2 regions of the Afifella aestuarii genome follow, and region 1 is predicted to be linked to the other one. Evidence: predicted binding sites of a transcription regulator. Region 1 holds the regulator's gene; the other holds the start of a gene.
The links. Region 1 encodes HrcA, which represses chaperone genes, less so after heat shock. Its sites were predicted from a motif close to GTTAGCACTCNCNNNNNGNGAGTGCTAAC; they were not measured.
Positions count from the first base shown of each region.

Region 1 (4,355 bases):
ACGGGCCGGCCATGGCCTCCGATCCCACAGGTTCTTCTGGATGCCTGGGCGGAACTCGGCGGCTATTCGAGGCCGCCGGAAGCCTGCCTCGTCAATTTCTATGCGTCGGGAACGCGCATGGGCCTGCATCAGGACCGGGACGAAAAGGATCTTGCAGCACCCGTCGTCTCGCTGTCTCTCGGTGACGAGGCCGTGTTCCGCATCGGTGGCCACAGCCGCAAGGATCCGACCGGTTCGTTGCGCCTGAAATCCGGGGACGCGCTGGTCCTGGGCGGCGAGGCGCGTCTCGCCTTCCACGGTGTCGACCGGATCATCGCCGGCACCTCGACGCTTTTGCCTAAAGGCGGGCGGATCAATCTGACGCTGCGGCGGGTGACGAAGAGCGAATAGGTTCGCCCTCGTAGGCGCCTATGCCAGATCCTTGCCGAAATCGCTCTTGCGGAAGAGAGCGTGGAGCGTGATGCCGGCCTGACGGAAAGCCTCTTCCGCCCCTTCCTGCCGATCGACGAGCGTCAACACGTGCTGCACCTCGGCGCCGGCCTCACGCAGGATCGAAATCGCCTGCATGGCCGATCCGCCGGTGGTGGTGACGTCCTCGACGACGAGAAGAGACTGGCCTGTGAGGCTCTCGCCTTCTGCAAGCCCTTCGATCTGGCTCTGCGTGCCGTGGCCCTTCGCTTCCTTGCGCACGAAGATCGCCTTCACCGGCGTGCCGGCAACTGCGCTCATCGCCGCCGTCGCCGAGACGAGCGGCACGGCCCCCATGGCGAGCCCGCCGACATAGACGAGCTTCAATTCGTGCGCTTTTGCCGCGACGGCCGCGCCGATGAGGCGTGCGCCTTCCGGATCGAGCATCGTCGGTTTCAGGTTGAAGTAGATCGTACTCTTTCGCCCCGAGACGAGCGTGAACTCGCCGCCCTGGCGGAAGGAGCGTTCCTTGATGATGGAAAAAAGTGCTGCTTGATCGTCCATGTCGCCTCCGCCTCCCGAAAGGCAGGAAAGCCGGCGGCGGGTCAAGCCTTCAGCGTGTCGGGCAAGGATTTGTGCAGGCCTTTCGGCCGGCAACACTACCGAGCGCGGGTCGCACCGCCTGACGCCGCACAAAGAAAAACGCCCCCTCTTGCGAGGAGGCGCATTGGTCAAATCCGGTGGGAATGGCGCTTATTGTGCCTCGGGCTTCGGCGCCTGATTGGCGGCCTTGTCCGGAGTCGGTCCGCCCTTGGCGACGCCGACGAGGGCCGCACGCAGAACCCGGTCGCCGATCATATAACCCTCCTGGGCCACCTGCACGATGGTGCCGGCCGGCACGCTCGGATCCGGGACCTCGAACATCGCCTGATGGCGATGCGGATCGAACCGTTCGCCCATCGCCGGAATTATCACGACCTCATGGCGCTCCAGAATACGGTCGAGTTCGCGCGCCGTCATCTGCACGCCTTCGAGCAGGGCCTTCAGCTCCGGATCTTCCGTGCCCCAGGCCTTTTCGTCGACGGCACCCAGCGCACGGCGCAGATTGTCGCCGACCTGCAGCATGTCGGTCGCGAATTTGGTCATGGAATAGCGACGCGCGTCCTGCACGTCGCGGGCGGCGCGCCGGCGAAGATTCTCCGCCTCGGCGGCAGCCCGCAAAAGCCGGTCCGTGAGGTCGGATTTCTCCGCCTCCAGCCGGGCGATCAGCTCTTCCACACTCTCCTGTGCGGCGGCGTCCTCGGCAGCCTGCGCGGCGGCATCTGCCTCTGCGGCCTCTGCTGCGCCCGCTGCATATTCGGCGCCAGCGCCAAGCGGCGGCTCGTTGTCCTGTCTCGGCGCTTCGTTGGTTTCGGTGTTACGCTTTTCGGTATCCATCGCGAAGCTTCGATCTCTCGTAGGTGATCTCAAGTCGAGCGGCATATCAGGGCTCACACTGGGAAAATCAACCCGCCGGCCCGCAACCTATGTCTAATCACACATTCTCAGCGGCGAATGAGCTGTGTCATCAGTTGCGCCGTGTAATCGACCACGGGAATGACGCGAGCATAGTTCAGCCGGGTCGGACCGATCACGCCGAGCACCCCCACGACGCGTTCTCCGCTGTCGCGAAAAGGCGCCACGACGAGCGACGAGCCGGAGAGCGAAAACAATTTGTTCTCCGAGCCGATGAAAATGCGCACTCCTTCGCCTTCTTCCGTCAGGTTGAGGAGCTGGATGATGTCCGTCTTGGTCTCAAGATCGTCGAAGAGGATCCGGATGCGCTCCAGATCCTCGATCGCCCTGAGATCGGTCAGAAGCTTGGAGCGGCCGCGCACGATGAGGGTGGCCGGCTCCTGTGCCGGGCCCGACCATTGCGCCAGCCCTTCCGAGATGATCGTCTCCGACAGGGCGTCGATGGCCTGTCGGCGCTCTTCACGCTTGCGCTCGAGTTCGGCGCGCGCTTCCGCCAGCGTGCGCCCGCGGATATGGGCGTTGAGATAGTTGGAGGCTTCCGTCAGGGCCGAGGTCGGCAGGCCGCGCGGCACGTTGACGACGCGGTTTTCCACCGTGCCGTCATCGGCCACGAGCACGACGAGCGCCCGGTCCTGCTCGATGCGCACGAATTCAATGTGTTTGAGCCGCAGGTCCTGTTTGGCGGCAACCACCACGCCGGCGCCTTCCGACAGGCCCGACAGGGTCTGGCTCGCCTCCGTCAGCAGCGATTCGACGCTCTTTTCGCCGTCGCCGGTGCGCACCTGTTTTTCGATCGCCTGCCGCTCGTTGTCGCTGAGACCGCCGACCTCCAGAAACGAATCGATGAAGAACCTGAGGCCCATTTCCGTGGGCATGCGTCCGGCGCTCGTATGCGGCGCAAAGACGAGGCCCATGGATTCCAGGTCCGACATGACATTGCGCACGGACGCCGGCGACAAGGCCGTCGACAGAAGGCGGCTGATGTTGCGCGAGCCGACCGGCTCGCCGCGTTCCAGGTAACTCTCGACGATGCGTCGAAAGATCTCCCGCGAACGGTCGTCCAAAGCTGTCAGCATTTCCGATTTCATCATGGGACGTTCCCCGGTGCCGGGGCACCTTTGATGCCTCATATTGCTTCGCCGAGGGCATCACGCAAGGCACTCGCCTTGCCGTCGGCGGATGGAATGCGTAACAGGGCCCACATTCTTGAAGGAGGATTTCATGCGCCCATCGCGACGGGCCGCCGAGGAGATGCGCGCCGTCTCGCTTGAGCGCCGGGTTTCGAAATATGCGGAAGGATCGTGCCTCGTTCGCTTCGGCGACACGCAGGTGATGTGTCTGGCAAGTGTCGCCGAGCAGGTGCCGCCGTGGCTGCGCGGCGGTGGCCGCGGCTGGGTGACGGCCGAATATGGTATGCTGCCGCGCTCGACCGGCGATCGCATGCGCCGCGAGGCGAGCCAGGGCAAGCAGGGCGGCCGCACCATGGAAATCCAGCGCCTGATCGGCCGCTCATTGCGCGCGGTCGTCGATCTGAAGGCTCTCGGCGAGCGCCAGATCACCGTCGATTGCGACGTCATCCAGGCCGATGGCGGAACGCGCACCGCGGCGATCACCGGTGCCTGGGTGGCGCTGCACGACGCGCTCGAATGGATGCGCGCCCGCGACATCGTCAAGGCTCCGGTTCTCACCGACCATGTGGCGGCGATCTCTTGCGGCATCTATCGCAGCGAGCCGGTGCTCGATCTCGATTATGCGGAAGATTCCGACGCGGAAACGGATGCGAACTTCGTCATCACCGGCAGCGGCAATCTCGTCGAAGTGCAGGCGACGGCGGAGGGCAAGCCCTTCAGCGAGGAAGAGCTTATCGCCCTCATGGGCCTGGCGCGCAAAGGCATCGGCCGTCTCGTCGATTTGCAGAAGATGGCAGTCGAGTGATGGTGAAACTGGCCTTGGAGCCCGGACCTCTCGTCGTTGCGAGCCACAATCCCGGCAAGGTGGCCGAGATCCGGGCACTCCTCGACCCGTTCGGCTTCACGGTTCATTCCGCGGCCGATCTCGGTCTGATCGAGCCGGAGGAAACCGGCTCGACCTTCGCTGAGAACGCGATTTTGAAGGCACGCACCGCCTGCGACGCCGCGGGCCTTCCCGCACTTGCCGATGATTCCGGCCTCACGGTCGATGCGCTGAATGGCGATCCCGGCATCTATTCTGCCCGCTGGGCAGGGCCGGACAAGGACTTTGCCCAGGCGATGCGCAACATCGAGGAGAAGCTTCAGATGCAGGGGGCGGTGACGCCCGAGGCCCGCGGCGGAGCCTTCGTCTGCGTCCTGGCGCTCGCTTTGCCCGACGGAGTTGTGGAGAGCTTTGAAGGAAAAGTGGAGGGCACGCTGGTGTGGCCGCCGCGCGGCGAACATGGCTTCGGTTACGATCCG
Region 1 covers NZ_SAUF01000001.1:76,036-80,390, reverse strand. Annotated here, with positions in the region: gene EO094_RS00340 (alpha-ketoglutarate-dependent dioxygenase AlkB family protein) at 1-390, shown strand, start outside; gene pyrE (orotate phosphoribosyltransferase) at 409-972, opposite strand; gene grpE (nucleotide exchange factor GrpE) at 1,162-1,845, opposite strand; gene hrcA (heat-inducible transcriptional repressor HrcA) at 1,953-3,014, opposite strand; gene rph (ribonuclease PH) at 3,145-3,858, shown strand; gene rdgB (RdgB/HAM1 family non-canonical purine NTP pyrophosphatase) at 3,858-4,355, shown strand, end outside.

Region 2 (4,355 bases), on a different contig from region 1:
TCGGTGGTGACCAGAAGGCCGCCGATCGACGCCGCGTCCTGGAGAGCGGTGCGAACGACCTTGGTCGGGTCGATGATGCCGGCCTGGACGAGGTTCTTGTACTCTTCCATCTGGGCATCGAAGCCCCAATCGGCCTCACCCTTGTCGAGAATGCGGCCAACGACCACGGAAGCATCGACACCGGCGTTCGAGGCGATCTGGCGGATCGGAGCCTCAAGAGCCTTGAGGATGATCTTGATGCCGGCCTGGACGTCCGGATTGTCGGAGCTGAGGCCGGTGACGGCCTGCTTGGCGTGCAGGAGAGCGACGCCGCCGCCCGGAACGATGCCTTCTTCAACCGCCGCACGGGTGGCGTTGAGGGCGTCGTCGACGCGGTCCTTCTTCTCCTTCACCTCGGTCTCGGTCGCACCGCCGACGCGAATGACCGCAACACCGCCGGCGAGCTTCGCCAGGCGTTCCTGCAGCTTCTCACGGTCGTAATCGGAGGTGGTCTCCTCGACCTGCGCCTTGATCTGGGAAACGCGAGCTTCGATGTCGGCCTTGTCGCCAGCACCGTCGACGATCGTGGTCTCTTCCTTCGTGATCGTCACCTTCTTGGCGGTGCCGAGCTCGTTGAGGGTGATGTTCTCAAGCTTGATGCCGAGATCTTCAGAGATGACCGTGCCGCCCGTGAGCGTCGCGATGTCCTGCAGCATGGCCTTGCGGCGATCGCCGAAGCCAGGCGCCTTGACGGCCGCGACCTTGAGGCCGCCGCGCAGCTTGTTGACGACGAGCGTGGCAAGAGCCTCGCCTTCGACGTCTTCAGCGATGATCAGGAGCGGACGGGAAGACTGAACCACGGCCTCGAGGACCGGCAGCATTGCCTGCAGGTTCGAGAGCTTCTTCTCGTGCAGGAGGATGTACGGATCCTCAAGCTCGGTGACCATCTTCTCGGGGTTGGTGATGAAGTACGGCGAGAGATAGCCGCGGTCGAACTGCATGCCTTCGACGACTTCGAGCTCGGTCTCGAGGCTCTTCGCCTCTTCGACCGTGATGACACCCTCGTTGCCGACCTTCTGCATCGCCTCGGCGATCATCTGGCCGACTTCCTTGTCGCCATTGGCCGAGATCGTGCCGACCTGAGCGACTTCCGCAGACGTGTCGATCGTCTTGGAGCGGCTCTCGAGATCCTTGATGACCGCGGCGACGGCCATGTCGATGCCGCGCTTCAGGTCCATCGGGTTCATGCCGGCGGCAACCGACTTGGCGCCTTCCTTGACGATGGACTGGGCGAGAACGGTCGCGGTCGTGGTGCCGTCACCGGCGATGTCGTTCGTCTTCGAAGCGACTTCGCGCACCATCTGCGCGCCCATGTTCTCGAACTTGTCGTCAAGCTCGATTTCCTTGGCGACGGTAACGCCGTCCTTGGTGATGCGCGGAGCGCCGAACGACTTCTCGATCACCACATTGCGGCCCTTCGGGCCGAGCGTTACGCGCACGGCGTTGGCGAGAATATCGACGCCACGCAGCATTTTCTCACGCGCATCAGCGGAGAATTTCACGTCCTTGGCTGCCATATTGCGAACCTCTGTTTTTTGAATTGCGGGAAATTAGAAAGCGCGATCGGCGATTAGGCCGCCTGCGCCACACTCTCGCTGTCGATGACGCCCATAATGTCGGACTCCTTCATGATGAGGAGATCTTCGCCATCGATTTTGACTTCCGTGCCGGACCACTTACCGAACAGGATCCGGTCGCCGACCTTCACGTCGAGGGCCTGCACCTGGCCGTTATCGTCACGCGCGCCAGGGCCGACGGCGATGACTTCGCCTTCCTGCGGCTTTTCCTTGGCGGTGTCCGGAATGATGATGCCACCCTTGGTCTTTTCTTCAGACTCAAGCCGGCGGACCACAACACGGTCATGCAGAGGGCGGAACTTCATGTTTCTTCCTCGCGTCCTTTATGCGGGCGCGCTGCGCCCAATGAGGGGATTTGCTGTTGTTAGCACTCTCTACGAGTGAGTGCTAAGCGAGCGGGAGATAGGTGCTGGCCTCGGGCTTGTCAACTGGCGAGAACGCATCGAAGTGCGAAAGCCTTTTGCCTCAAATCCGGCGCACATCCGGTGCGGATGTGGGCCAGATCGCGCGCGACGCAGAGGCGCTATGCGGGCCAGAAATCGTGTCTGGCGAAAGGAGCGTCGCCCCCTAGTTAGGGGCCTACCGTGCAATTGCCAAACGGAGATTGAGATATGGCGAAGATTCTCGTGCTTTATTATTCGAGCTGGGGCCACGTGATGCAGATGGCCGAGGCGGTTGCCGAGGGCGCCACGAGCGCCGGCGCCAACGTGACCGTCAAGCGTGTGCCCGAGCTCGTGCCGCAGGAGATCGCGGAAAAGTCCGGTTATCTTCTGGATCAGCCATACCCGATCGCCGAACCCGGCGAACTCACAGACTACGACGCGGTCATCGTCGGTACGCCGACGCGTTACGGTGTCATGTGTTCGCAGATGAAAAATTTCTGGGACCAGACCGGCGCCTTGTGGGCGTCGGGTGCGCTCGTCGGCAAGGTCGGCGCCGTCTTTACGTCTACGGGCACCCAGCATGGCGGCCAGGAGACGACCATCACCTCCACGCAGGTGATGCTGCTGCACCAGGGCTTCGTCATCGTCGGCCTGCCTTATTCGTTCCAGGGCCTGACGAAGATGGACGAGATCACCGGCGGTTCGCCCTATGGCGCCTCGACCTTGTCCGATGCGGACGGTTCGCGTCAGCCGAGCGCCAACGAGCTGGAAGGTGCGCGCTTCCAGGGCCGTCACGTGGCCGAGATCGCAACCAAGCTTTCCGCGTAATGTCCTGAGTTCAGCTTCTGGACTAACTCTAAACTTACGACTCTTGGCGGGCGGTGAATGGTGCATCGCCCGCCATTTTTCTCGATCAAAACAGAATTGAATAAGATTCTACTTGAATTTGTGCGGTTGAACGGATTACGAGCCGGCTCGGGGGAACACCGATGCCGCAAAAAGAGCATCCGATCGTCTTCACGATCTATTCTGGCCTCGTGAGGGTTCGCCTCGGTGATCTGCTGCTGGCGCGCTCGTCCCGGGCAGTTGTCGCGTCTGAGGCGGGCCGCCCGGACGTCATCTATATTCCACGCCACAATGTCCGCATGACCCATATGCAGCGTTCGGAAAGACTCACGACTTGTCCGTATAAGGGTGCTGCGAGCTATTACTCGCTCATGACGGAAAAAATGGTCGTGCCGGATATCGCCTGGTCTTACGAGAATGCCTATCCCGCCATCTCACGCATTGCGCATTATCTCGCTTTCGATCCCAAGAAGGTCGAAATCGAGCTGAGCGAATCCTCTGCGGGAGAGCCGGATTCAGAAGCTCTCAAGCCAGGGCCGTAGCTCCACCTCGAAGCTCCATGCGGAGCGTTCCTGGTCGAGGACGCCGAGATAGGCGCGGGCGATCGCATCCGGATCGAGGAGCGATTGCGGCTTGTCTGCGGGTTCGCTGCGGCCCGGCGTGCGGATGGCGCCGTCGATGATGAAATGCGCCACATGAATGTTCTGCGGCTGCAATTCGCGGGCGATGGATTGCGCAAGGCCTCGGAGGGCAAATTTGCCCATGGCGAAGGGCGCCGATTGGGCGAAGCCCTTGACGCTGGCCGAAGCGCCCGTGAAGAAAATGGCGCCGCCGCCGGCCTCGATCATCCGCTTCGCCGCCTGCTGCGCGACGAGGAAGCCGCCATAAGCCGTTACCTTGAGCGAGGTCTCGACGTCCTGAGGCCTGAGCTCGACGAGCGGCCCCTTGCTGCGATAGCTCGGATTGAAGAGCACGAAATCGGGCGCCGCGAGATCCCGCTCGACCGCCTGAAAGAGGTCCGCCACCTGGTCTTCCTCGGCGACGTCGCAGCGATAGGCGCGTGCGTCGAGCTCCTTCGCGAGATCCTCATGGCTCGCCATCGAGCGCGAGGCGAGGGCGATCCTGGTGCCGCGTTCGGCAAGACGGCGCGCGACCGCCGCCGACAATCCAGGGCCTGCACCGACGATGAGCGCTGTTTTCGGTGTCATTGCGGGGTCTCCTGGTCGGTTTCGATGATTTCGAGCGGGATAGAAAACCCCGCCGTCTTGGCCTTCTCCGTGTCGTGAAACGTGAACTCGGCCCGATAGTTGCCGGGCTGTAGCGCAGGGACGGGGCAGGACAGAACGACGTTGAAGTCGCGCTTCGGCGCCTTCACGGTAGTTTTGACCGCAAACACCTTCGAGCCTTCGGCGATCACCTGTCCCGTCAGATTGCTGATCGTGAGATCGACATCGAGCGCCACCCGATACGCGCCGTCCTGCGGCACGTAGCTGAAGGCAACCGGTTCGGC
Region 2 covers NZ_SAUF01000002.1:543,346-547,700, forward strand. Annotated here, with positions in the region: gene groL (chaperonin GroEL) at 1-1,556, opposite strand, end outside; gene groES (co-chaperone GroES) at 1,610-1,921, opposite strand; gene wrbA (NAD(P)H:quinone oxidoreductase) at 2,228-2,827, shown strand; gene EO094_RS10915 (DUF427 domain-containing protein) at 2,989-3,387, shown strand; gene EO094_RS10920 (SDR family oxidoreductase) at 3,361-4,053, opposite strand; gene EO094_RS10925 (hypothetical protein) at 4,050-4,355, opposite strand, start outside.
Region 2: a site for HrcA is predicted at 1,980-2,008, ahead of groES (co-chaperone GroES). Genes of this name have one in related genera too.